4 regions of the Pseudomonas sp. H2_D02 genome follow, and region 2 is predicted to be linked to each of the others. Evidence: predicted binding sites of a transcription regulator. Region 2 holds the regulator's gene; each other region holds the start of a gene.
What was found. Region 2 encodes sigma-54, which starts transcription at its own class of promoters, with help from an activator protein. Its sites were predicted from a motif close to ANTGGCATNNANNTTGCTNT; they were not measured.

Region 1 (3,340 bases), 2.8 Mb from region 2:
GGACAAGACAGAAGACCCCACGGAGAAGCGCAAGAAAGAATCCAGGGAAAAGGGCGAAATTGCGCGTTCCAAAGAACTCAATACCTTGGCGATCATGCTCGCCGGCGCTGGTGGCTTGCTGATCTACGGTGGTGGGCTGGCCTTGGATCTGCTGGAAATCATGCGCCTGAATTTTTCGCTGCCTCGGGAAGTGCTGCTCAGCCCTGGGGCCATGGCGCAGTACTTGTTGCATTCGGGCAAGATCGCCATCGTGGCGGTGCAGCCAGTGCTGATCTTCTTGTTGCTGGCCGCTTTCCTGGGGCCTATTTCCTTGGGCGGGTGGTTGTTTTCCGGTAAGACCATGGCGCCCAAGTTCAGCCGAATGAATCCTGCGAGTGGGCTCAAGCGGATGTTCTCCACAACGGCCCTGATGGAGCTGTTAAAAGCGCTTGGTAAGTTTTTCCTGGTTCTTTTCGTGGCGCTGACGGTATTGCAGGCTGATATCGATGACTTGCTGCGCATTGCCCATGAGCCGCTGGAACAGGCCATTATTCACAGCGTGCAACTGGTGGGCTGGAGCACCTTGTGGATGGCCTGTGGCTTGATCCTGATCGCCGCCATCGACGTGCCGATCCAGCTCTACCAAAGCAAGCAGAAGCTGATGATGACCAAGCAGGAAATCCGCGACGAATATAAGGATCAGGAGGGCAAGCCGGAGGTCAAGCAGCGGATCCGCCAGCTGCAGCGCGAGGTCTCCCAGCGCCGGATGATGGCGGCGATTCCCGACGCCGATGTAGTCATCACCAACCCGACCCACTATGCCGTCGCGCTCAAGTACGACCCGGACAAAGGCAATGCGCCGGTCCTCTTGGCCAAGGGCAGCGATTTCCTGGCGTTGAAGATCCGCGAGATCGCCGTCGCCAACGAAGTGATGCTGCTCGAATCCCCGGCATTGGCGCGGTCGATCTACTACTCCACCGAACTCGACCAGGAAATTCCGGGAGGCCTGTACCTGGCCGTGGCCCAGGTCCTGGCGTACGTCTACCAGATCCGCCAGCACCGCGCCGGCAAGGGCAAGCGCCCCGAACCGCTAAAGGACCTGCCGATCCCGCCGGATTTGCGCCGCGATTCCTGATCCCGGCTAACGAAAAGCTCTGTGGGAACTGATGCTGCTCAATCAAGGCAATCGATGAACCCGTGGCGAGGGAGCTTGCTCCCGCTGGGCCGCGAAGCGGCCCCTTAAGCCGCGAGATGCAGAGCATCAGGCACTCCGCACCCGCCGGTTTACGACTGCTTCGCAGCCGAGCGGGAGCAAGCTCCCTCGCCACAGATACATCATTTTTCTCGAGCGGACCGCAGGACCGCGTGGGTGCAGGCTCTCCCACAGGGCTGGATGTACGTCAAGCCGCTCTATTTCAGCCTCTCGCAAAAGTTGGAAAGCTTCTTGCAATACCCCGCCTGCGCCCCTCTCGGGCGTCAAAAGTTTGCTTCACAGGAACGGGGAATATTGGTGGATCGCTCTCAGTTACTCAGCACCGCGCGCAGCAACGTCGTAGACCTCAGCCGGGGTAATCTGGGCGTGCCGCTGTTGCTGCTGGTCATGCTCGCCATGATGATGCTGCCGGTGCCGCCGTTCCTGCTGGACGTGTTCTTCACGTTCAACATCGCCTTGTCGATCGTGGTCCTGCTGGTCTGCGTATACGCCCTGCGGCCGCTGGATTTCGCCGTCTTCCCGACCATCCTGCTGGTGGCGACACTGTTGCGCCTGGCGCTCAACGTGGCGTCCACCCGGGTGGTGATGATTCATGGCCAAGAAGGCCACGCCGCCGCCGGTAAGGTGATCCAGGCCTTCGGTGAGGTGGTGATCGGCGGTAACTACGTGGTCGGTATCGTGGTTTTTGCGATCTTGATGATCATCAACTTCGTCGTGGTGACCAAGGGCGCCGGGCGGATTTCCGAGGTGAGCGCACGTTTCACCCTCGATGCGATGCCCGGCAAGCAAATGGCGATCGACGCCGACCTCAACGCTGGCCTCATCGACCAGGGCCAGGCCAAGCTGCGACGCTTGGAAGTGGCCCAGGAAGCCGAGTTCTACGGTTCCATGGACGGTGCCAGCAAATTCGTGCGCGGTGACGCCATCGCCGGCCTGTTGATTCTGTTCATCAACCTGATCGGCGGCATGGCCGTCGGCATCTTCCAACATGGCATGACCTTCGGCGATGCCGGCAAGGTTTACGCCTTGTTGACCATCGGTGACGGTTTGGTGGCGCAATTGCCATCACTGCTGTTATCCACAGCCGCTGCGATCATGGTGACCCGTGCTTCGGGCTCCGAAGACATGGGCAAGCAGATCAGTCGCCAAATGTTCGCCTCGCCCAAGGCCCTGGCTGTTGCCGCCGGCCTGATGGCGGTGATGGGCCTGGTGCCTGGCATGCCGCATTTTTCCTTCCTGAGCATGGCGGCCCTGGCGGCTGGCGGTGCCTACCTGTTCTGGAAAAAGCAGAATGTGCAAAAGGTCCAGGCGTTGGAAGAGGTCAAGCGCCAGCAGGAACTGCTGCCATCGCCGGCTCGCGCCATGGAAACCAAGGAGCTGGGCTGGGACGACGTGACGCCGATCGACATGATTGGCCTGGAAGTCGGCTACCGCCTGATTCCATTGGTCGACCGCAACCAGGGTGGTCAACTGCTGGCGCGGATCAAGGGCGTGCGCAAGAAGCTGTCCCAGGACCTGGGCTTCCTGATGCCGACCGTGCACATCCGCGACAACCTCGACTTGGCGCCGAGCGCCTATCGCCTGACGCTCATGGGCGTGATCCTGGCCGAAGCCGAGATCTACCCGGACCGCGAGCTGGCGATCAACCCAGGTCAGGTCTACGGTTCGCTCAACGGTATTACCGCCAAGGATCCGGCTTTCGGCCTGGAAGCGGTGTGGATCGAAATCAGCCAGCGCGCCCAGGCCCAGTCCCTCGGCTATACCGTGGTGGACGCCAGCACGGTGGTGGCGACCCACTTGAACCAGATTCTGTACAAGCACTCCAGCGAGCTGATCGGTCACGAAGAAGTCCAGCAACTCCTGCAAGTACTGGCCAAAGGCTCGCCGAAGCTGGCTGAAGAGCTGGTGCCGGGCGTGGTTTCGCTGTCGCAATTGCTCAAGGTGTTGCAGGCGCTGTTGGCAGAACAGGTACCGGTGCGCGACATCCGCAGCATCGCCGAAGCGATCGCCAACAACGCTTCGAAGAGTCAAGATACCGCCGCCCTGGTGGCTGCGGTGCGGGTCGGCGTATCCCGTGCAATCGTCCAAAGCATTGTAGGCACTGAGTCTGAGCTGCCTGTGATCACTCTGGAACCAAGGTTGGAACAG
Region 2 (3,340 bases):
CCGCGACCAGCCTATCCGTATCCAGGCCGACGATGCACAACTGGACGACAAGAACGGTGTCGCCACCTATAAAGGTGACGTGATCATCACCCAGGGTTCGATGAAAGTGACCGGCAACACCGTGACCATCACCCGCACCCAGTCCGGCGATATCGACGTGGTGACTTCGGTGGGCAACCTGGCCTACTTCGAACAACTGCAAACCGCGGGCGACACCAAGCCTGTACAGGGTTATGGGGTTACCATCCAGTATCACGCCGCCCAGGACCGCGTTGTCCTGATCGACCGCGCCAAGGTTGTCGACAAGGACAACAACGTGACCCAAGGCGAGAAAATCGTCTATGACACGGTCAAGAAACTGGCCAGCGCGGGTCGTGCCACTGGCAGCAAGGTCACCGAGGCGCGTCCGCGTATCGACATGGTGATCCAGCCGAAAAAGAAAACCGACGAGCAAAAGGCCCAGTAATGGCAACTCTGAAAGCCCAACACCTGGCCAAGAGCTACAAGAGCCGCCAGGTTGTGCGCGATGTCAGCCTGTCCATCGAGAGCGGCCAGATCGTTGGCCTGCTCGGCCCCAACGGCGCGGGCAAGACGACCTGCTTCTATATGATCGTCGGCCTGGTCCAGGCCGATCAGGGCCGCGTCCTGATCGACGACCTGGACGTCAGCCACCAGCCGATGCACGGCCGGGCGAAGGCCGGGATCGGCTATCTACCGCAAGAAGCCTCGATCTTCCGCAAACTGTCGGTTGCCGACAACATCATGGCCATCCTCGAGACCCGCAAGGAACTCGACAAGGCCGGCCGTCGACAGGAACTGGAAAGCCTGCTGCAGGAATTCCACATCAGCCACATTCGCGACAACCTGGGCATGAGCCTGTCCGGTGGCGAACGTCGCCGCGTGGAAATCGCCCGTGCCCTGGCCACCGCGCCGAAATTCATCCTCCTCGACGAACCGTTCGCCGGCGTGGACCCGATTTCGGTCGGTGACATCAAGCAGATCATCCATCACCTCAAGGCCAAGGGGATCGGCGTGCTGATCACCGACCACAACGTGCGCGAGACGCTGGATATCTGCGAGACCGCCTACATTGTCAATGACGGCCAGTTGATTGCCGAAGGCGACTCCGCGACTATCCTGGCCAATGAACTGGTCAAGGAAGTGTATCTGGGTCACGAGTTTCGCCTGTAAGCGCAGATGTCTGGTGCATCGCCGGGCGTCGCCAATTTTATTGTGGCGACGCTCTAGGCAAACACCTCAGTTTCAGGCATATAATTTGCTTAAGTTTGGCGCTCCGGCGCCCTTGTAGTGGATGGCGCATGTGCGGCCGGCGAATAAGGTGTTAAGCCCCTGCCATGAAACCATCGCTAGTCTTGAGAATGGGCCAGCAGCTGACGATGACGCCGCAGCTGCAACAGGCCATCCGCCTGCTCCAATTGTCGACCCTGGACCTGCAACAGGAAATCCAGGAGGCCCTGGAGTCCAATCCGATGCTCGAACGCCAGGAAGAAGGCGACGACTTCGACAACTCCGATCCGCTGGCCGACAACGTCGAACAGAAAACCCCTGCCGAAATCCCGGAACCGTCCTATCAGGAAGCCGCCCCGACGGTGGATAACATCGAGGACGGCGAGTGGAACGAACGCATTCCCAACGACCTGCCCGTGGATACGGCATGGGAAGACGTCTACCAGACCAGCGCCAGCAGCCTGCCAAGCGGCGATGACGACGAGTGGGACTTCACCACCCGCACCTCCGCCGGCGAAAGCCTGCAAAGCCACTTGCTGTGGCAACTGAACCTGGCGCCGATGTCCGACACCGATCGCCTGATCGCCGTGACCCTGATCGATTGCATCAACAACCAGGGCTACCTGGACGAGACACTCGAAGAAATTCTCGAAGCTTTCGACCCCGAGCTCGACATCGAGCTGGATGAGGTCGAGGCGGTCCTGCACCGCATCCAGCAGTTCGAACCCGCCGGCATCGGCGCCCGCAGCCTGGGCGAATGCCTCTTGCTGCAACTGCGCCAGTTGCCCGCCAAGACACCGTGGCTGGCCGAAGCCAAGCGACTGGTCACCGACTACATCGACTTGCTGGGCGGCCGCGACTACAGCCAACTGATGCGGCGCATGAAACTCAAGGAAGACGAGCTGCGCCAAGTCATCGAGCTGGTGCAAAGCCTCAATCCACGGCCCGGCTCGCAGATCGAATCCACCGAGCCTGAATACGTTGTCCCCGACGTGATCGTGCGCAAGCACAATGATCGCTGGCTGGTGGAGCTCAACCAGGAATCGGTGCCGAAACTTCGGGTCAACGCCCAATACGCCGGTTTCGTAAAACGCGCCGACACCAGCGCCGACAACACGTTCATGCGCAACCAGTTGCAGGAAGCGCGCTGGTTCATCAAGAGCCTGCAGAGCCGCAACGAAACCCTGATGAAAGTGGCGACCCAGATCGTCGAGCATCAGCGCGGCTTCCTGGAATACGGTGATGAAGCGATGAAACCGTTGGTCCTGCATGACATTGCCGAGGCAGTGGGCATGCACGAGTCGACGATTTCACGGGTGACCACCCAGAAATTCATGCATACCCCGCGGGGAATCTATGAATTGAAATATTTTTTCTCCAGCCATGTCAGCACCTCGGAAGGCGGCGAATGCTCGTCCACGGCCATCCGCGCGATCATCAAGAAACTGGTCGCCGCGGAAAATCAGAAAAAGCCGTTGAGTGACAGCAAGATCGCTGGTTTACTGGAGGCACAAGGCATTCAGGTGGCCCGCCGTACCGTCGCCAAATACCGCGAATCCCTCGGGATCGCACCTTCGAGCGAACGCAAGCGGTTGATGTAACAGGCCACGCCACAGCGTTCCAGTGGCAGGCAACCCAGCCTGCCGCTTTATGCACTGGCAACGAAGGAGAAGCTGTATGCAAGTCAACATCAGTGGACACCAACTGGAAGTGACCGAACCCCTGCGCACCTACATCGGCGAAAAACTCGACCGATTGGAAAGGCATTTCGACAAGATCACCAACGTGCAAGTCACGATGTGCGTCGAAAAACTGCTGCAGAAAATCGAAGCCACGCTGCATATTCCCGGCGGAGAAGTGGTTGCCAACGCAGAGCACACAGACATGTATGCCGCGATTGACCTGCTGACCGACAAGCTGGATCGCCAACTCAAAAAGCATAAGGAAAAGACCCAGAGCCTCCTCCAGGGCGCAACCGGTCGTTAACCCCCCCAATCCATGATCCGACTAGAAACCATCCTGACCCCCGGCCGTTCCCAAGTGAACGCGCCGGGCGGCAGTAAAAAGAAAGCCCTCGAACAAATCGCCAACC
Region 3 (3,340 bases), 2.8 Mb from region 2:
CATGACCCTACCTCTTGGTGTTGCAGGCGACCCTGGGGCCGCCCTGTCTACGTAATGACGAATGTTGCGACGCGATTACAGGTTCTGCGTGACGAACGAGAGCATCTGGTCGGCGGTGGAGATCACCTTGGAGTTCATCTCGTAGGCGCGCTGGGTGGTGATCATGTTGACCATCTCCTCGACCGTGCTCACGTTCGATGTTTCCAGGGTGTTCTGCAGCGTGGTGCCGAAACCGTTCAGGCCAGGCGTGCCGATTTGCGGCGCGCCACTGGCGGCGGTTTCCAGGAACAGGTTGTTGCCCACCGCTTGTAGGCCGGCCGGGTTGATGAAGTCGGCGGTCTGCAGGTTGCCGATCACTTGGGAGGCCGGGTTGCCCGCCACGGTGATGGACACGGTGCCGTCGCGACCCACGGTGAAGGTCTGGGCATCGTTCGGGATGATGATGGCCGGCTCCAGGGCGAAACCACTGGCGTTGACGATCTGACCATTGGAATCGAGGTGGAAGGTACCGTCACGGGTATAGGACGTGGTGCCGTCCGGCTGCAGGATCTGGAAGAAACCGCGACCGTCGATGGCCATGTCCAGCGGCTGCTCGGTGGTTTGCAGGCTGCCGGCGTTGAAGTTTTTCTGGGTGCCGACGATGCGCACACCGGTACCCACTTGCAGACCCGACGGCAATTCGCTGTCCTGGGTCGACTGGGCGCCAGGCTGGCGTTTTACTTGATAAAGCAGGTCCTGGAACTCGGCGCGATCACGTTTGAAACCCGTGGTCGAGACGTTCGCCAAGTTGTTGGAAATGGTGGTCAGGTTGGTGTCCTGGGCGGACAGACCTGTTTTGGCAACCCAAAGAGCCGGAAGCATTCGATTCTCCTCGTACGCCTGTTTTTCGGCGCAGCGCTGTAATTAATGATTAGATCTGCAAGACCCGAGCCATGGCCTCATCGCCTTCTTTGGCGGTGTTCATCATCTTGACGTGGAGCTCGAATTGCTTGGCCAGGGCCAGCACCGAAGTCATCTCATCCACGGCGTTGACGTTGCTCGCTTCCTGGAACCCAGACACCAACTGCACGTTGGCATCGATGGGCGCCGGTTGGCCGTCCTTGGTGCGGATCGAACCGTCCAGGCCCTTGGTCATATTCTTCAGGTCAGGGTTGACCAGCTTGATGCGGTCCACTTCAGCCATCACACGCGGGCCTTCGCCCATGGCGCGGATGCTGATGGTGCCGTCCTGGCCGATTTCGATTTTCTGCTCCGGCGGCACGGCGATCGGCCCGCCATTGCCCATCACCGGCATGCCGTTGCCGGCCCGCAGCACGCCCAGGGCGTCAACGTTGAGGCTGCCGGTGCGCACGTAGCTTTCACCGCCGTCGGGGTTCTGCACGGCCATCCAGCCCGGCCCGCTGACCGCCACGTCCAGGTCGCGACCGGTTTCAACCAGCGCACCCGGAGTGAAATCGGTGGCGGGACGCTCGGACATGGCAAACGCCCGCGCCGGAAAGCTGTCGCCGAACACCGGCATCGAACGTGCCTGCTCCAGGTCTTTCTGAAAACCGTTGGTGGAAATGTTCGCCAGGTTGTTGGCATGGGCCCGTTGCGCCAGTGCGTTCTGGCTGGCGCCGGTCATTGCCACATAAAGGTACTTGTCCACTGTCGTTCCTCTGCATGCCGGACGTTTGCCGCCCACTGCTGTGTTGCACAGCCTTAAGCAAATTGCAGACCAACTTTTTTCTGGCGCGGATGGGCCCGATAAACAAAGGACTTGGGTGGATTGGAAGGAATCATGGAAACGTATCGAAGACGAAAAACCGGCGGTGTCATGCCGGTTGCGGCAAGTGTCCGCCGAAGCTACTCAACTGGCCCACCCTGTGGCGAGGGAGCTTGCTCCCGCTGGGCCAGTCCGACGCCTCGGGCGTAGCAGCCCCATACTTTTGGCGATTGCTGCGCAGCCGAGCGGGAGCAAGCTCCCTCGCCACGGAACGCCTATCTTCACGCGCCGGATTCTTTGCCCACCTCATACTCCCGCAACTTATTGGCAATGGTCGTATGGGAAACCCCCAGCCGCTTGCCCAGTTGCCGACTGCTCGGATGCTCGGAATACAAACGTTCCAGCACCGCTTTCTCGAAACGCCCAACGATCTCGTCCAAGCCACCCTCAAGGGAAAAATCGCCAAGGGGCTGACGCACGCCGTAATCCGGCAGGCGGATGTGCTCGGCTTTCACCTTCCCGCCATCGCACAGGGAAACCGCCTGGAACAGCACGTTTTCCAATTGCCGGACGTTACCCGGCCAATGGTAGTGGCTGAGGCGGTCCATGGCCGCCGGGGCCAGCCTGGGCAGTGCACAGCCGATCTGGCGACTGGCCTGGTCGAGAAAATGCTCGACCAGCGGGGCCAGCCCGTCGAGGCATTCGCGCAGCGGTGGAATGTGCAGGGAAAGCACATTCAGGCGATGGTACAAGTCCTGGCGGAATTCGCCTCGGGCACAGAGCTCGGACAAATCGACCTGGGTCGCGCAGATCACCCTGACATCCAGGTACACCTCTTCATCGCTGCCTACGCGGCGGAAGCATCCGTCCTGCAGGAAGCGCAGCAGTTTCACCTGCAGACGCGGGCTCATTTCCCCGACCCCGTCGAGAAACAGCGTGCCGCCCGCCGTCAGTTCCAGCAGCCCGAGCTTGCCTTCGGCCCGGGCCCCTTCGAAGGCGCCGGGGCCGTAGCCGAACAGCTCGGTCTCAGCCATGGACTCGGGTAACCCGGCGCAGTTGAGCGCCATTAATGGCGACTGCCCGCGCGGGCTCGCCAGGTGACAGGCGCGGGCGAGCAATTCCTTGCCCGTGCCGGTTTCACCTTCGATCAACAGTGGCGCGTCCAGCGGCGCCATGCGCCGGGCTTCCCGGACCACCGCTGCCATCACCTTCGAGCTCTGGAAAATACTGTCGAAGCCGCGCAGTTCCTGCTTGCGCACGTTATAGATGCGTTCGCCCACCCGATCAGCGCGGTGCAAGGTCAACACCGCGCCGGCCATGGCCTCGCTGTCGTCGTGCTCCGATTGCAGCGGTGCGATGTCGGCCAGGAACACGTCGCCCTTGACCTTGACCCGCAACCCGTTGATCCGCGACTGGTTGGCGCGCACCAGCTCCGGCAGGTCGAAATCCTCGGCGTAGCGGGACAACGGGATTCCCGGCACCTCGTCCACACGCACCCCGAGCAACTGCGCCGCCGCCCGGTTGGCCGCGACGATGGAGCCGCCCATGTCAATGGACAACACAGGGAACTCAAGGGCGCCGAGCAAGGCGTTAAGTTCCATATGCCGACGCTCGCTGGGCATCAGGCCTACGCGC
Region 4 (3,340 bases), 1.3 Mb from region 2:
GGATACCGCCGATGCCATGCACGCCGAAGGCGTCCAGGGAGTCGTCATAGCCAAGTTTGCGCTTGAGGGTGGTGGCGCAGAAGAAGCACACCACACCGGCCGCCAGGCCGATAACCAGGGCGCCCATCGGGCCCACGGTGCCAGCAGCGGGAGTGATGGCGACCAGGCCGGCCACCACGCCCGAGGCAATGCCCAGTGCGCTTGGCTTGCCATGGGTGATCCACTCGGCAAACATCCAGCCCAGCGCCGCCGCGGCGGTAGCGATCTGGGTGACCAGCATCGCCATGCCGGCGGTGCCGTTGGCGGCAACGGCGGAACCGGCGTTGAAGCCGAACCAGCCGACCCACAGCATGGCCGCGCCCATCAGGGTGTAACCCAGGTTATGCGGCGCCATTGGCGTGGTCGGGAAGCCCTTGCGCTTGCCCAACACCAGGCACGCCACCAGGCCTGCGATACCGGCGTTGATGTGCACCACGGTGCCGCCAGCGAAGTCCAGCACACCCCAGTCCCACAGCAGGCCGCCGTTACCGGACCAGACCATGTGCGCAATCGGCGCATACACAAGGGTGAACCACACGCCCATGAAGATCAGCATGGCGGAGAACTTCATCCGCTCGGCAAACGCGCCGACGATCAGGGCCGGAGTGATGATGGCGAAGGTCATCTGGAAGGTGATGAACACCGCCTCAGGGAACAGCGCCGCCGGGCCGGTCAAGCTCGCTGGCGTGACGCCGGCCAGGAAAGCTTTGCCCAGGCCACCGATGAAGGAATTGAAGTTGACGACGCCCTGCTCCATGCCGGTGGTGTCGAACGCGATGCTGTAGCCATAGATGACCCACAGGACGCTGATCAGACCGGTAATGGCAAAGCACTGCATCATCACGGAAAGAAGGTTTTTCGACCGGACCATGCCACCGTAGAACAGGGCGAGGCCGGGAATGGTCATGAACAGTACAAGAATCGTGGCCGTCAGCATCCAGGCGGTGTCGCCGGAGTTCAGGACGGGGGCTGCCGCTTCTTCTGCCATGGCCAGGCCAGGCATTGCGAAGGACAACAGGGCTCCTAGCCCTGCGAATTTACGCAGAGTCATATTGTTTTCTCCTGGGGCGTTGGGTTTGGCGGCTTAGATGGCGTCGGTATCGGTTTCGCCGGTACGGATGCGGATAGCCTGTTCCAGATTGACCACAAAGATCTTCCCGTCACCGATCTTGCCGGTGTTGGCGGCCTTGGTGATTGCCTCGATCACCCGGTCAAGATCCTTGTCGTCAATGGCGACGTCGATCTTCACCTTGGGCAGGAAATCGACCACGTATTCCGCGCCGCGATACAGCTCGGTGTGACCTTTCTGCCGACCGAAGCCTTTGACCTCAGTAACGGTAATGCCCTGCACGCCGATCTCGGACAACGACTCGCGCACGTCGTCCAACTTGAACGGCTTGATGATGGCAGTGACTAGCTTCATGAAACTTTCTCCCGAATTGGTGGACTTGCCCCAGGAAAACAAACCCGACTCAAGTCTAAGCGCAGTGCCTGGCTTTGTAACGCGTCGTCGGCCCAAGTTGCCCGACAGGTGCCAGTTAACCGATCCTGACGAAACTCCCCGTTTCGCCTGCTGCACTGCATTCGTCACAGCGACTGCATCAGTGCATGGGTCATCAGCCTCTAAGCAGAAACCTTGCCATCTGTGCCCAACCCTCCTGATTTCAACCCCTTACCCGTTGCATGCGGCGGTGTCGGGCCACGAAGCGCAACGATACGCACAACAACGGTGCGACAGCGCCCGGCCCTGTGCGCGAAAAGCGTGCATCCCTGCCTGGCGAATTGACTATAGACACTGCGTGATACACTGCCCGCCATTGTTTTCCAGGACACCTGCCATGCTTGCGCCCAAAGACCTCCTCGACGCCCTGAGCGGCCATGCCTCCCGCCTGTTGAGTGGCGACACGCCGCTGCCCAAAAGCGAAATCGAAAGCCAGTTCAAGGCCTTGCTGCAAAGCGGCTTCAGCAAGCTGGACCTGGTCAGCCGGGAGGAATTCGACAGCCAGATGGTCGTGCTGGCCCGGACTCGGGCGCGGCTCGAAAGCCTGGAAGCCAAGGTCGCCGAGTTGGAAGCGCGACTGGCTCCGACACAGGAATAAAAAGCCCCGGATCATTGCCAGGTGCGCCACGGACATTGGGCCGCGAGCCGACGTGATACGCCTGGCAGCCCAGGCGTATCACCCCAAGGGGTCAGAGACGGAAACGGCCGACCAGCGTATTGAATGACAGGGCCAGGCTGGACAGCTCCTGGCTCGAGGTATTGGTCTGGTTCGCCCCAGCGGCAGTCTGGGTCGAGAGATCCTGGATATTCACCAGGTTCCGATCGACCTCGCGGGCCACATGGGCCTGCTCCTCGGAAGCCGTGGCAATCATCAGGTTACGGTCATTGATCTGCGAGATGCCATCGGCGATCTGCTCCAGCGCCTCGCCAGTGGCCCGGGCCAAGCTCTGGGTCTCGGTCACCAGCGCCTGGCTCTTGCCCATCGCATCGACCGCGCTGTCGGCACGATCCTGTACCGAGTGGATCATGCTCTCGATTTCACCGGTTGATGCCTGGGTGCGCGCCGCCAGGGCGCGAACCTCATCGGCTACCACGGCAAAACCGCGGCCCTGCTCCCCGGCGCGAGCCGCTTCGATGGCCGCGTTGAGCGCCAACAGGTTGGTCTGTTCAGCGATCCCGCGAATCACATCCAGCACCTTGCCAATATCGCGCACCTGCACGGCAAGGTCCCTGACCAGCCCGGTGGACGAGGTGATTTCCTGGGTTGCATTGTTGATCGCCTGCACCGCGCTACGGGCCTGATCCCGTCCATTGCTCGCCTGCGAACTGGTCGACTGCGAAGCCTGCGAGGTGGAGACGGCATTGCGAGCCACTTCCTCGACCGCCGAAGTCATCTCGGTCACGGCTGTGGCCGCCTGCTGGATCTCATCATTCTGTCGGAGCAAGGCACGACTGCCATCGTCGGTGACCATCGTCAGCTCCTCAGCGGCGGAAGCCAACTGGTCCGAAGCGCTGGCAATCTGCTGGATGGTGGTCTTCAAGCTCGCCTGCATATCGCCCAGCGCCTTGAGCAACTGGCCGGCCTCGTCGCGACTGTTGCTGGTGATGTGCTGAGTGAGGTCGCCCTGGGCGATGCGTTGTGCGCAATCGACCGCCACGGCAATCGGTCGACTGATCAGGCGGCTGATAAACACGCCCAGCAGCAGCGCGGCGATAAACGCCACGACGATGCCGCTATACAACACGGTCTTGGCCGTGACCTCCTGCTGTGTGGCAGCCTTGGCGTCTTCACCGATCTGG

Region 1: the regulator sigma-54 is predicted to act here: its motif matches at 1,411-1,430, upstream of flhA (flagellar biosynthesis protein FlhA).
Region 3: the regulator sigma-54 is predicted to act here: its motif matches at 1,703-1,722, upstream of AB4N42_RS11275 (flagellar basal body rod protein FlgF).
Region 4: the regulator sigma-54 is predicted to act here: its motif matches at 1,664-1,683, upstream of glnK (P-II family nitrogen regulator).

What each region holds. Positions count from the first base shown of each region.
Region 1 covers NZ_CP162816.1:2,469,114-2,472,453, forward strand. Annotated here, with positions in the region: gene flhB (flagellar biosynthesis protein FlhB) at 1-1,114, shown strand, start outside; gene flhA (flagellar biosynthesis protein FlhA) at 1,490-3,340, shown strand, end outside.
Region 2 covers NZ_CP162816.1:5,950,656-5,953,995, forward strand. Annotated here, with positions in the region: gene lptA (lipopolysaccharide transport periplasmic protein LptA) at 1-466, shown strand, start outside; gene lptB (LPS export ABC transporter ATP-binding protein) at 466-1,191, shown strand; gene AB4N42_RS27300 (RNA polymerase factor sigma-54) at 1,356-2,849, shown strand; gene hpf (ribosome hibernation-promoting factor, HPF/YfiA family) at 2,926-3,234, shown strand; gene ptsN (PTS IIA-like nitrogen regulatory protein PtsN) at 3,247-3,340, shown strand, end outside.
Region 3 covers NZ_CP162816.1:2,420,257-2,423,596, reverse strand. Annotated here, with positions in the region: gene flgH (flagellar basal body L-ring protein FlgH) at 1-3, opposite strand, end outside; gene flgG (flagellar basal-body rod protein FlgG) at 76-861, opposite strand; gene AB4N42_RS11275 (flagellar basal body rod protein FlgF) at 911-1,648, opposite strand; gene AB4N42_RS11270 (sigma-54-dependent transcriptional regulator) at 1,987-3,340, opposite strand, start outside.
Region 4 covers NZ_CP162816.1:927,535-930,874, reverse strand. Annotated here, with positions in the region: gene AB4N42_RS04145 (ammonium transporter) at 1-1,090, opposite strand, end outside; gene glnK (P-II family nitrogen regulator) at 1,124-1,462, opposite strand; gene AB4N42_RS04135 (accessory factor UbiK family protein) at 1,878-2,138, shown strand; gene AB4N42_RS04130 (methyl-accepting chemotaxis protein) at 2,230-3,340, opposite strand, start outside.